DNA from 3 places in the Bradyrhizobium sp. LA6.1 genome. Region 2 is predicted to be linked to each of the others. Evidence: predicted binding sites of a transcription regulator. Region 2 holds the regulator's gene; each other region holds the start of a gene.
The links. The regulator LexA, encoded in region 2, represses DNA repair genes until DNA is damaged. The targets are predictions, from matches to a motif close to TGTTCNNNNTGTGTTCNG.
Positions count from the first base shown of each region.

Region 1: a site for LexA is predicted at 2,232-2,249, ahead of ruvC (crossover junction endodeoxyribonuclease RuvC). Genes of this name have one in related genera too.
Region 3: a site for LexA is predicted at 2,308-2,325, ahead of dinB (DNA polymerase IV). Genes of this name have one in related genera too.

Region 1 is NZ_JBEPQK010000004.1:237,580-242,078, reverse strand. Features, by position in the region: gene ABIB99_RS11750 (methyl-accepting chemotaxis protein) at 1-1,091, opposite strand, end outside; gene ABIB99_RS11745 (YebC/PmpR family DNA-binding transcriptional regulator) at 1,295-2,041, shown strand; gene ruvC (crossover junction endodeoxyribonuclease RuvC) at 2,280-2,807, shown strand; gene ruvA (Holliday junction branch migration protein RuvA) at 2,804-3,421, shown strand; gene ABIB99_RS11730 (hypothetical protein) at 3,418-3,948, shown strand; gene ruvB (Holliday junction branch migration DNA helicase RuvB) at 3,945-4,499, shown strand, end outside.
Region 2 is NZ_JBEPQK010000003.1:142,075-146,573, reverse strand. Features, by position in the region: gene ABIB99_RS07840 (HAD family hydrolase) at 1-514, shown strand, start outside; gene ABIB99_RS07835 (hypothetical protein) at 669-863, shown strand; gene ABIB99_RS07830 (molybdopterin molybdotransferase MoeA) at 1,095-2,306, shown strand; gene lexA (transcriptional repressor LexA) at 2,483-3,184, shown strand; gene ABIB99_RS07820 (hypothetical protein) at 3,830-4,264, shown strand.
Region 3 is NZ_JBEPQK010000034.1:22,395-26,893, forward strand. Features, by position in the region: gene ABIB99_RS42820 (ATP-dependent DNA ligase) at 1-301, shown strand, start outside; gene ABIB99_RS42825 (ATP dependent DNA ligase) at 445-777, shown strand; gene ABIB99_RS42830 (hypothetical protein) at 779-973, opposite strand; gene dinB (DNA polymerase IV) at 1,174-2,250, opposite strand; gene ABIB99_RS42840 (exonuclease domain-containing protein) at 2,412-4,499, shown strand, end outside.

The DNA of each region.
Region 1 (4,499 bases), on a different contig from region 2:
ACGACGGCCTGCGTGGCAAGCTTCGCCGCCTCCGCGCCGCCGATCAGCACGCCGTCCATCGCGATCTCGTAGACCTGCAACACGCCGCGCACGGTTTCGAACTTGAGATGGCAGGGCAGCCGCTCGGTCTTGCGACGGTCGTCGTGCTCGCTCTGGCGCAGCAGCACGGCACAGCGCGATTTCAGCTTGCGCGCGAAGGTGGTGACGGCCTTGCCGGCGCTGGCGACGTTCTCGCCGTGGGTCTCGGCCGCCTTGGTCGCGGCATCGATCTCGGCCGCGCTCTCGCCGACCGAGATGATGAACTGCGACGCGCTGGCCGCGTTGCCGGAGACCTCGCTGGTGGTGGCATTCTGCTCGGCGACCGCCCCGTTGACGGTGTCGAACACCGGGCGGATCGCCTCGATCGCCTGCGCGATGCGGTGCACGGCGTCGGCCGAGCCGGCGGCGTCGCGCTGGAGCGCGTCGATCTTCCTGGTGATCTCCTCCGTCGCACCCTGGGTCTGTACCGCGAGAGCCTTCACTTCGGTGGCGACGACCGCAAAGCCCTTGCCGGCCGCACCCGCACGCGCGGCCTCGATGGTGGAGTTCAGCGCGAGCAGCGTCGTCTGCCGTGCGATCTGCGCAATCAGATTGACGACATTGCCGATGGCGGCGGAGGATTCGCGCAGGCGGTCGACATTGGCGCGGGCTTCCTGCGCCGCGGCGCTGGCTTCGTCGGCGAGCTTGCCGGCCTCGCGCACCTGCGCGCCGATGTCTTGCGCGGACTGGGTGAATTTGTCGGCGGCATGGGCAAAGGTGGAGGCGGTCGATTGCGCTGCATTGGTGCGGCCGGTGAGGGCGTCGGTGCGCTCGCGAATATCCGCGAGTGTTGCCGCGGTCGCCTCCGCGCCGCCGGCGACCGAGTTGGCGGCCCGCTCGAGCTGGCGGATCATGGCGCCGAGCTCGAGTTCCAGCAGTTCCAGGATTTCCCGGGCGGAATCGCCCTCGGCAGCCGGGGCGAGCCCGGGATCGACCGACGACGGCGCGGCCTGCGGGGGTGCCACGGGCGCGGACAAGTCGGGCAGACGCTTCCGAAACAATGCGAACGCCATCAGGTCACTCTTGTCGGGGAACGGGCGGTTGCTATTTTCGCAGGCCGGAATGAAATCAGGGTTAACGGTGCCTGACTCCTAGGCACGGGGCACTACGGTATTACCTTAAAGTCGTAGAGCCTCTTTCATTCCGGTGGGTTGGCGGCCTATAAGGCCGCGCTTCCCACGCTCACCTTTGGCGCACGATTCCTGACGAGACACGCATGGCCGGACATTCCCAATTCAAGAACATCATGCACCGCAAGGGGCGGCAGGATGCCCAGAAGTCGAAGCTGTTCGGCAAGCTGGCGCGGGAAATCACCGTCGCGGCCAAGCTGGGCACGCCCGATCCCAACATGAACCCGCGCCTGCGTGCCGCCATCATCGCGGCGCGCCAGGAGAACATGCCGAAGGACAATATCGAGCGCGCCGTCAAGAAGGCGCTCGGCAATGAGGGCGAGAACTATGACGAGATCCGCTACGAGGGTTACGGCCCCGGCGGCGTCGCCGTCATCGTCGAGGCGCTGACCGACAACCGCAACCGCGCCGCCTCCGACATCCGCTCCTTCTTCACCAAGTCGGGCGGCAATCTCGGCGAAACCGGCTCGGTCTCCTTCATGTTCGACCGCACCGGCATCATCGAATACGACCGCAGCGTCGCCTCCGACGACGCGGTGCTGGATGCCGCGATCGAGGCCGGCGCCGACGACGTGGTATCGAGCGAAGGCGGACACGAGATCTACGCCTCGACCGAAGGCTATCGCGACGTCGCCAAGGCACTGGAAGCCAAGTTCGGCGAGCCGCGCAAGGCCACGCTGATCTGGAAGCCGCAGAATACGGTCGCGGTCGACGACGAGACCGGCGAGAAGCTTTTGAAGCTGATGGACCTGCTCAACGAGCACGACGACGTCCAGCACGTCTACGCCAATTTCGAGGTGTCGGACGCGCTGATGGCGAAGATGGGCGGCTGAGGTCGCCACCAGCCCCGGATTCCGCTGTCGTCGCCCGGCTTGACCGGGCGACCCAGTATTCCAGAGACGTCTGAGGGAAACGGAGAAGCCGCGGCATACTGGATACCCCGCTTTCGCGGGGTATGACCGCGTGTCTTGTGGTCGTCATCGCGGGCACCCAATCGCGACACCCCACTTCCCCTGTTACTTCCGTTCTGTTTCTGTTTCCCCCACCGCAGCCAGCCGCTATCACTGGCCCATGACTGCGCTCCCGATTCGTGGCCCCGTTCGCATCATCGGCATCGACCCCGGCCTGCGCCGCACCGGCTGGGGCGTGATCGAGGCCGAGGGCAATCGTTTGATCTACGTCGCCTGCGGCTCGGTGGAACCACCGGACGATTTGCCGCTGGCGAGCCGGCTGCTCGCGATCCATGAGGGGCTTGCCGCCGTCCTGTCCGGTCACAAGCCGATGGAAGCCGCGGTCGAGCAGACCTTTGTGAACAAGGACGGCGTCGCGACGCTGAAGCTCGGCCAGGCCCGCGGCGTCGCCATGCTGGCGCCCGCGATGTTCGGCATTACTGTCGCCGAATACGCGCCGAACCAGGTCAAGAAGACAGTGGTCGGCGCCGGCCACGCCGACAAGCACCAGATCGCGATGATGCTGAAGATATTGCTGCCGAAAGCCGAGCCGCCGTCCGCGGACGCTGCCGACGCGCTCGCCATCGCCATCACCCACGCCCATCACCGCCAGAGCACGGCGCTCAGGCTAAAGGTGGTGGGCTTATGATCGGCAAGCTCAAGGGCCTGATCGATTCCTACGGCGAGGATTATGTGCTCCTCGACGTCGGCGGCGTTGGCTATCAGGTGCATTGCTCGGCCCGCACGCTGCAGCATCTACCCTCGCCCGGCGAGGCCGCGGTGCTGTCGATCGAGACCTATGTCCGCGAGGATCAAATAAAACTGTTCGGCTTCCGCACCGACCAGGAGCGCGAATGGTTTCGCCTGCTCCAGACCGTGCAGGGTGTCGGTGCAAAAGTCGCGCTAGCCGTGCTCGGCACGCTGGCGCCTTCCGATCTCGCCAACGCGATCGCGCTGCGCGACAAGGCCGCGGTGGCACGCACGCCGGGCGTCGGCCCCAAGGTTGCCGAGCGCATCGTTACCGAGCTGAAGGACAAGGCGCCTGCTTTCGCCAATGTCGATCCCGCCGTCGTGCATCTCGCCGGCGCCGTCGACGACCAGCGCGCGCCGCGCCCGGTGGCAGATGCGATCTCTGCGCTGGTCAATCTCGGCTACGGCCAGCCGCAGGCGGCTGCCGCTATTGCATCCGCATCGCGCAGCGCGGGCGAGAGCGCCGAGACCGCGCAACTCATCCGGCTAGGCCTGAAGGAGCTGTCGAAGTGAGCGCGGCCCACGCCAATCCCGTCGCCGCCCTGTTTCGTCGCCTTTCGCGCGTGGCCGGTATCGTCGTGATTTTCTCCATTGTCGGGCCGCTGACGACCGCCGCGTTGGTTGCTGTGACGGTAACGGCGCTCGGCGCCGCGGTGCTGCAGATGTTTCTCGTGTTCCTCGAACTGGAAGCACTGCGTGCCCTGGTTTCGATCGCGGTCGTGCTGTTGGCCATCGTCACGATTCTCGCCGCGTTCCTTCCTGCAGTCGTCGCCGGCCTGATATTTGCGTTGGCGGCGGTCTACGCCGATCTCAATATGATCTGGATGGCGTGGCTCGCCGCGGCGGTGGGCGCGGCCGGCTTCGTCATGGTTGGCATGTTCGTCGTGCCCTCCGAAACCTCGGCGGTGATCGTGCCGAGTGTCCGTTCCGCGCCCGAGGCGCTGAAGCTTTCGGCGATGCTCGCCGTCGTCGCCGTCATTCCGGCCAGCCTGTGCTGGTGGCTCGCGAAACCGCTGCATCGTGTTATCCTGCCCGCATGACCACTCCCCCACGCATCGTCACGCCCGAGCGCCGCTCCGATGACGTCGGCGACACCGCGCTACGTCCGCAATCGCTGTCCGACTTCGTCGGCCAGCAGCAGGCGCGCAAGAACCTCTCGATCTTCATCGAGGCGGCGCGCAAGCGCGGCGAGGCGCTTGATCACGTGCTGTTCGTAGGTCCCCCCGGCCTCGGCAAGACCACGCTGGCGCAGATCGTCGCCAAGGAGCTCGGCGTCGGCTTTCGCGCCACCTCGGGTCCGGTGATCGCCAAGGCCGGCGATCTCGCCGCACTCCTCACCAACCTCGAAGAGCGCGACGTGCTCTTCATCGACGAGATCCATCGCCTGAGCCCGGCGGTGGAAGAAGTGCTCTATCCCGCGATGGAGGACTTTCAGCTCGACCTGATCATCGGCGAGGGCCCGGCAGCACGCTCGGTCAAGATCGAGCTGTCGAAATTCACGCTCGTCGGCGCTACCACGCGCGCCGGCCTCCTCACCAATCCCTTGCGCGACCGCTTCGGCATCCCGGTCCGGCTCAATTTTTACACCATC
Region 2 (4,499 bases):
CAAGCCGGAAGCCATCGTCGCGCGCTATGTGCGGGACAGCGAAGCCTACCGGCTGCACGAGGTCGGCAAGATCAGCGACGAGGCCTATTTTGACTCGCTGCGTGTCGCGCTCGGGATCGGCATTTCGGACGCACAGTTCCTGGAGGGCTGGAACGCGATCTTCGCCGGCGAGATGCCCGACATCGCCGAGCTGCTGCCGCGTGCGGCAAAGCAGTTGCCGCTCTACGCTTTCTCCAACACCAACCGGCCGCATGTGGACCACTTCTCGAAGGAATATGCCGGCCTTCTCGGCCATTTCCGCGAGCTGTATCTGTCGTCCAGCATCGGCCTGCGCAAACCGGATGTGGAGGCCTTCGATCATGTCGTGGCCGCGATCGGCGTGCCGGCGAACCGTATCGTGTTCTTCGACGATCTTGCCGAGAACATCGAAGGAGCGCGGTCGCGCGGCCTGACCACGATCCACGTGACCTCGCCCCGCGACGTCGGGAACGCCCTCAAGGCGCTCGGAATCTGATCTCTGACCGGCAAGCCGACGGGCCGCGAATGGAACTATTTTGCCCGGGGGCGAGGAACCAAAACCCTTTGTGCATTTTATACAGAGTTCCCGGAACGATTGCCCCTCTCAGGACTCATGAGTCCGTTGGGAATTCTACATCGGGCTTATCGTCGTGTTGGGCAAAACCTACCTCACCAAGCAGGCCTCTCTGCTGATGAAATTCGCCAGAACCACCTCGGATTCTGACCTTTCCGCAAGACTGATCAGCAAGGCCGCCGACCTGAAATCCCAGGCCGACCCGCTGCCTGACAAGGATCAGGGCCCCGCAGCGCCGGACGTCAGTCCGTACAAGCAGCCGGGGGGCTGACCGATGCTGGCCGTGGCTCTCGTCTTTCTCGTCCTCGCCATGGCCATCCTCGTACCGGTCTGTCTCGCCTTCTGGATCATGCCGCGGCGGACTTGATGCTCACCCTTCATCGCAGAGCGGATGACGCAGGATAAATCATCCTGCGCGGCCACTGTTTTGCCTCTGCGCCTGCACTCGGCTAGAACTCTCGCCGCCGATTTGCCCGAACGGGCCCAGCAGGAGTTTTCACCCGTGGCCCTGATGCCGGTTTCCGACGCGCTCGCCGCGGTGCTGGCGGGCGCAGAGCCGCTGCCTGAAGAGATGATCGCGCTCGACGCAGCCTTCCACCGCGTGCTCGCACGCGACGTCGCCGCGCGGCGCACGCAGCCGCCGCAGGCGATGTCGGCAATGGACGGCTATGCGGTGCGCGCGGTCGATGCGGCGAAGATCGACTCCCAGCTCACCCTGATCGGCGAGGTCGCGGCGGGCCGCCCGTTTGCGGGATCGGTCGGCGCCGGCGAGGCCGTGCGTATCTTCACCGGCGGTGTCGTTCCCGATGGCGCTGATGCGGTCGTGATCCAGGAGGACACGATTGCGGACGGCAAGCGCGTCACCATCAAGGAAGCCGCCGTAACGGGGCGGCACATCCGCCCCGCCGGCGTCGACTTCTCGGAAGGCGACGTGCTGCTGCGCAAAGGGGCCCGGCTCACCGAGCGCGACCTCGCGCTCGCCGCCGGCATGAATTACCCGCAACTGCCAGTCCGGCGACGCCCGAAGGTCGCGATCCTCGCCACCGGCGACGAGCTGGTGATGCCGGGTACGACGCCGGGCCACGGCCAGATCGTCTATTCCAACGGCTACGCCCTGCACGCGCTCGCCCGCAGCGAGGGCGCCGATACCATCGACCTCGGCGTGGCCGCCGATACGCTTGAGGCGACCACGGCCGGCATCGGCCGCGCGCGGGAGAGCGGCGCCGACATCCTGATCACGACCGGCGGCGCGTCGGTCGGGGACCACGATCTGGTCCAGCAGGCGCTGAGGGACGAAGGTATCTCGATGGCGTTCTGGAAGATCGCGATGCGGCCGGGCAAGCCGATGATGAACGGGCGGCTCGGCGCGATGCGCGTGATCGGCCTGCCCGGCAATCCGGTGTCATCCTATGTTTGCGGCTTCCTGTTCATGGTGCCGTTGATTCGCGCGCTTTCGGGCCGTTCGATGATTCATCACCGCCGCGAACGCGCGGTGCTGGGCCGCGATGTCGGCGCCAATGACCAGCGCGAGGATTATCTGCGCGCACGCCTCGAGCTGCGCGACGACGGCACGCTCCTCGCCCTCCCCGTCAATCACCAGGATTCCTCGCTGCTTGCGAATCTCGCTGCGGCACAGGCACTTCTCGTGCGCGCGCCATTCGCGCCGAAGGCCCAAGCCGGCACGCCTTGCGAGGTCTTGCGACTGCCCGTCTGATTGCTTCGTTCGCGTGCGTTCCGCGAACTTTGTCGCGTTCACGGTAAATTAAGCAGTTGCGGAACATGTATCGAACATATAGTGTCCGTTCATGATTTGTTTCGAGAATGTAGCGGCTTACTGCTGAATTCAGCGTCTCGGAATCGAACGACATCAACCGGGGGATTTTGGTCGAGATGTTAACGCGCAAACAATACGAGCTCCTGCGGTTCATCAGCGAACGGCTGAAGGAAAGCGGCGTGCCGCCCTCCTTCGACGAGATGAAGGACGCGCTCGACCTGCGCTCGAAATCGGGCATCCATCGCCTGATCACCGCGCTCGAGGAGCGCGGCTTCATCCGGCGCTTGCCCAACCGCGCCCGCGCCATCGAGGTGATCAAGCTGCCCGAGCTTCAGGCCGCCGCCGGCAGCCGTCGCGGCTTCACGCCGAGCGTCATCGAAGGCAATCTCGGCAAGGTCCGCACGACTTCGAGCCCGCCGGCGGACGAGGGCGAGCGCCCCGTCGCGGTCCCCGTGATGGGCCGCATCGCGGCCGGTACGCCGATCGAGGCCTTGCAGACCCGCAGCCACACCATCAGCGTACCGCCTGACATGCTCGGCTCGGGCGAACATTACGCGCTCGAAGTGCGCGGCGATTCCATGGTCGAGGCCGGCATTCTCGACGGCGACATGGCGCTGATCCAGCGCAACGAGAGCGCCGATACCGGCGATATCGTGGTGGCGCTGATCGACGACGAGGAGGCGACGCTGAAGCGCTTCCGCCGCCGCGGCGCCTCGATCGCGCTCGAGCCCGCCAATGCGGCCTATGAGGTCCGCATTCTGCCGCCCAACCGGGTGAAGATCCAGGGCAAGCTGATCGGGCTGTACCGGAAGTATTGATACCGGACGTGCCGGTATCGGTTATTTGGCGCCCCGCGCGCTTTCGATCGGCATCGCCGATCCGAGATTGGAGCGGACGATTGTCCGCTTCCGCTGGATAGTCTTTCTGGTTTCGCGCAGATTATCCGGCCCCTCCTCCAGCGGTAAATCCTCGGCACGCCGCACGAAGCAGCCCTGCTTCGCGGCCTTCAGGTTCGAGGAGAAGTCATCCGCCGGATCGTTCTGAGCACACTTGCTGTGGCGCTGATCGCAGCATCAGCGTCGCAAGCCTTGGACGTACAAGCCTTGGCCGTGCAAGCCTTGGCCGTGCAAGCCTTGGCCGCGCAATCGCGGCCCCATGTCCGCAAGGATACCGCCATGAGCGAGCAAGTCCGCAAGGCCCTCGACGCCGTCGACCAACCGTCGCGGCCGGGCTGGCAATATTCCGGCTGGTCGGCGCCTGCGGGGCGCTGACACGCGCCTGCAGAATGCAAAGGGGCGGGCTTTGTTCCTGGTGGATTCGGGAAAGTTAATGTGATTGCGGCCTGCGGCGGCGAGCCGTAGATTTGCCTACAACCCGGCAGAACGTTTGGTATTTCCACTCTGATAGAGGCCTGCGCCTCGATTAAGAGACGTGGGTCGCTATCCCTGCATGAGGAGCACCCGATGTGTGACTACAGCCTGCATGCCGTCGCGTCGCGTCCCGCCGAAGTCGGCGAGACGATCGTCACGACAACCTTCCGCGGCACCTCGACGCGCGGCTTTGCCTCCGCGGCCGATCCGACCGTCGCGGTCTGCCTGCTCCCGGGGACGGAGCTCGCGTTCGCCGACAACGTCCGCTACGACAATCGCTGGATCTGGACGCGCACCGTCAATTCGCGCGTCGGCAAGTTCGGCAAGATCGATCCGCACATTCCCGATCGCCATCATGATGCGATCGAATTCCCCGACGGCAAATCCGTGCTGGTGACGCAGCTGGTCGAAGGCCAGCGCGCGACCGTGCTGCAGCTACCGGTGACCCAGCCGCTCGGCGAGCGCGAGCACAAGCCGCAGACCATCACCGACAGCCGGACAACCATCACCCGCCTGCCGATCGGCTGATGCAGCCATTCCCGGCCGGCAGGTCGGGCCAGGATTGAAATCGCCATCGCCGGCCGAGGCCGGCGAGATGGTGTCGTTTGTGTCCCGCGAAACTCCATCGGGCGGACCAAGCCGTGGCGTCTCCCACCGCACGAAGTTTGCGCTGTCCTGCCTGAATTTTGAACGTCCGTTCCGCAGCCAAATGGCCGATGCTTGGTGCGGCTTGAGACCGCGGGCACGTTCGATGAAGACCTTC
Region 3 (4,499 bases), on a different contig from region 2:
CGTGCAAATTCACCTCAACAAGGGGAAGAAGCGGGTGTTTACCCGCAACGGGCTGGACTGGACGAAGCGTTTTTCGGTGATCGCCGGCGCGTTAGATATCTCCGGGCAGGCGATCCTCGACGGAGAGGTGGTGGTCATCCATGAAGGCCGCACCAATTTCTCCGAACTTCAGGCCGAACTCGCTGCGGGCAAACAGGATCGGCTTGTCTACTACGTCTTCGACCTTCTCTGGCGAGACGGTGACATCCGCAAACTTCCTCAGGTGACAGCGGAAGCAGATGCTGTCCGACCTGCTGGGTGAAAACGACATCGGGCTTCCCGTTATCTACTCGGAGCACTTGATAGGCGATGGACAGGAGATGTTCGAACACGCGACGAAGTTGAACTTCGATCGTCTCGAAGAATGCCCAAGCTCCCTATCGCTCCGATCGGAACGAAGGGTGGTTGAAGATCAAGACCGTACAGACGGGCAAATTCCCGGTCATCGGCTTCGTCAAGGACCCCACCGGGGTGGCAGCGCTGTATCTCGGAAAGCGAGAGGAAAAAGATCTCGTCTACATGGGAAAGGTGGGGACCGGATGGTCGCGGACCGTGTCGAGCCAGATCAGAAAGCAGCTTGATACCGTGGTGAGCCCAAAATCGAAGCTGACGAAGCCGATCAAGAAGCCGAAGGCCACGTGGGTCGAACCGACGTTCTTCGCGGACATCGAGTACCGGGACATCACGTCCGAAGGTCTACTGCGGCAGAGCTCCTTCAAGGGGCTCAAGCGGAATTAAATCAGTCGGCCTCCCACGCCGGCGTCGAATAGTCGAGTGCGACCATCCGGCCTTCGAACCATCCCCAGTCGGACGCCTTCGGTTCGAAGGGACAACTGTCCTCACCCGGCATTTTGTCCCAGACCTCGGCGGCATCCATGTACTCGTCCAAGCTCATCATGCCGGTCAGCGGCATCGCGGCTCTCATAATTTGCACGGCTCCGCTCCGGGACACCCAAAGCACCGGACAAAGTAAGACGCGTCGCGTCGCGTTCACGCTCCGATAGAGTTTCGCTTCGTATAGATTGCTGGCGCGTCCGCGCGCGTCCCACGCAAACTTGAAGGCGAACCGGCCGACGACAATGACCGGTGACCGCATACTGCCTGCTCTTGAAATGCTGATCACGCCGCGCTTCCTCAGATCGGCAGGCCGAGTTGCGGCTCGTCCTGAAGTTCGCCCTGGAGCGCGGACAGCGAGACTCCAAGAAGCCGGACCGGCTTTGGAACAGGCATCTCGTTCTGAAGCAGGGCAATCGAGAGGCGTTCGAGGTCGCTGCGGCTCGCGACTGCGACGGGGACGGACCTGCTGCGAGAGATAATCTCGAAGTCGTTGAACTTCATCTTCAGGGTCACTGTCCTGCCCAGTGTTCCCTTGTCTTCGCAGTGCCGCCAGACCTTGTCAACCAGCGGCCGCAGTTCGGCGACCATGACGTCAAATTCGGTGAGATCGGTAGAAAATGTGTTTTCGGCACCGATAGACTTCCGGATCCGGTCGGCGCGGACCTCGCGGTTGTCGACGCCTCTTGAGATCCAATAAAAGTAGCTGCCGGCCTTGCCGAAGTTAGCTTGCATGAATTCCAGCGACTGATTGCGCATGTCGAGGCCGGTGTGGAGCCCGAGCGAATTCATCTTGGCGCTGGTGGCGGGCCCAATGCCGTGAAATTTGCCGACAGGCAGGCCTTCGACGAAGGCGGGCCCCATCTCCGGAGTGATGACATACTGACCGTTCGGCTTCCGGTGGTCGGAGGCGAGCTTCGCCAGAAACTTATTGTACGAGATGCCGGCAGACGCATTCAGGCCGGTCTCCTGCTTTATCTTGGCGCGGATCGCCAATGCGACATCGCGCGCGAGTGGAATGTTCTGCAGGTTTTCCGTGACGTCCAGGTAGGCCTCGTCCAGCGACAGCGGTTCGATGATCGCTGTGTGCTCGGCAAAGATCTCGCGGATCTGCTGAGAGACCGCCTTGTAGATCTCGAATCGGGGCTTCACGAAGATGAGGTCCGGACATTGCCGCTTGGCCGTCACAGACGGCATGGCGGAGCGGACGCCGAACTTGCGCGCTTCGTAGCTCGCGGCCGCGACGACGCCGCGCTCGCGGGATCCGCCGACGGCGACCGGCTTGCCGCGGAGCTCCGGATTATCCCGCTGTTCGACGGATGCGTAGAAGGCGTCCATGTCGACGTGGATGATCTTCCGCTGGCGGTTTTCGTCCATCGCACACTAGTGAGTTTGCAGCCGTCCCGACGCGTACCTTGACAAATCGGGACGTTCTAGAACAAAGATAGAACATTTCGCGCGCAGCGGCAACCAACGGCGCGGGTCATGGCCCGCCAATTCCCTTGCATGCGATCCAGGAAGGCCCGAGGGCGCTGCGAATGAAACGGCCGAATCTACCTGTCCATTACTACCACGACCATTTCGTCGAGATGCTCGCGTTTGTCAGAGCGACCTACGGCTCGATTCTGACGGACGAGCACGACGCCTTCGTGTTGCGGTTTCAAAGCCTTTCCAAGGACGCGCAATGCCTGCTGATCCGGATGGTCAACCGGCGGGGCGCGATCTTCAATCGGTCGCTGTTCAGATACGCCGAGATTTTGGATCTGGACCGCGCGGCCGACGACTTGCTGGCTTGCGGCCAGGCGAGGCTACTCAAGGACGAGGACTATGCCGCGTTCGTCTCGTGCCTGCCCAAGGAAGCTCTGGTCACCGGTGCGAAGGCGGCGGGGCGGACCGACATCCGCGTCTCTTGGCCGAAAGCGAAGCTGGTCGATTACTTCTTGGCGCAGGTTCCGTTCAACGTCGCCGCCGAGCATTGTGGGGCGGCGAAGTTCATCGCCTTGTATGACGTCCGGCCGCTCGAATTTCTCCTCTACCTGTATTTCGGCAAGATCGAGGAGGACTTGAAGAACTTCGCGCTGCGCGATTTGGGCATCATGCGCACCAACGAGGCCACTTCGTTCAAGGCCCGTTTCACGGATGGCGACGAGGCGAGGGCCTGCTTCCACTACAGCCGGCTTCTCGATCGGCTCGAGGTCAAATCGCCGGCCATCTACCAGGGTGCCGTCACCGACATCTTCGGCGGTCCGGATTGCCCGAGCGATTATGCCGCCGATCTCCGGAGCCGTGCCGCCTGGCAGGTCGGTCAGTTCTTCGAGAAGCTGGGCGAGACGGACCTCGCCAAGCAGCTTTATCGCGCCGGTTCGTCGCCGGAGTGCAATGAGCGGTTGGTCCGTCTGCTTTACGGCGCCGGCAACAAGGCAGATGCGGAAGATCTGTTGCGGCGGATGATCGACGATCCGGCCAGCGACGGCGAGTTCGTCTTTGCCACAGATTTCTTCGCCCGGAAATTCGGCGGTCGCCGGACTGGATCATGCACCGAACTGCTTCGCGCCGGCGTTACTCTCACTGTCGACGACGTTTATCGCGGAAATCCGGAGGCCGGCGTCGCCGGCGTCATGCGCCGCAGAGGCTACCGGGTCTTCTTCACCGAAAACACTCTTTGGCATTCTCTTTTCGGGCTGCTGTTTTGGGACGAACTTTTCGAGTCCGATCTGCTTCACAGCAGTTTCGATTGGGTGCCGCATTGCCTCAAGGATCGGAGCTTCGCGCGTCGGTTTGCCGCCCAGATCGACAACAAGCTCGATGCCGTTCGATCGGGAACCGCGCTCAATCTGCTGCTGCGGCCGATCGCTTCGAATTGGGGCCGTCCGAACGGCATCTTCGCCTGGGACCACGTGGACGTCGATGCGCTGCGAGCGCTTCTGTCGGGAGCCGGCGGGGAGGGGATCGCAACCATCGTACGCTCGTTGTGCCAGAATTTCCGCGACATGCGCGATGGGTTTCCGGATCTCATGCTGGAGAAGGACGGCGTCGTCTCCTTCATGGAGATCAAGGCGGAGGGCGACGCCGTCCGCCGCAATCAACTGACGCGGTTGCGGCAACTTGGGGGCGCCGGCATCCGTGCGGAGATCGGTCGGGTCGATTACCGTTTCGATCCTGAGCAGGATTACGTGGTGGTCGACGTCGAGACGACGGGGAGTTGGGCGTCAGGCGATCGGATAACGGAAATCGGCGCTGTGAAGATTCGCAACCACCAGGTCGTCGACGAGTGGCATTCCCTGGTGAATCCACAGCGAGCCATTCCGGCCAAGATAACGCAGATCACAGGCATCACGAACGAGATGGTGCGAGATGCCCCGATCTTTTCTGAGGTCGCCGATAGCTTCATGCGATTCATGGGCGACGGTATCTTCGTCGCCCACAACGTCAATTTCGACTACGGATTCATCAGTTATGAATATGAACGGCTCGAACGTCGCTTCCGGTTTCCGAAGCTGTGCACCGTAGCAGGAATGCGTCGGCGCTTTCCCGGGCACAAATCGTACGGTCTTGGAAAACTATGCGCGCTTTACGGGATCGAACTTGAAACGCACCACCGTGCGCTGTGCGATGCGAGAGCGACA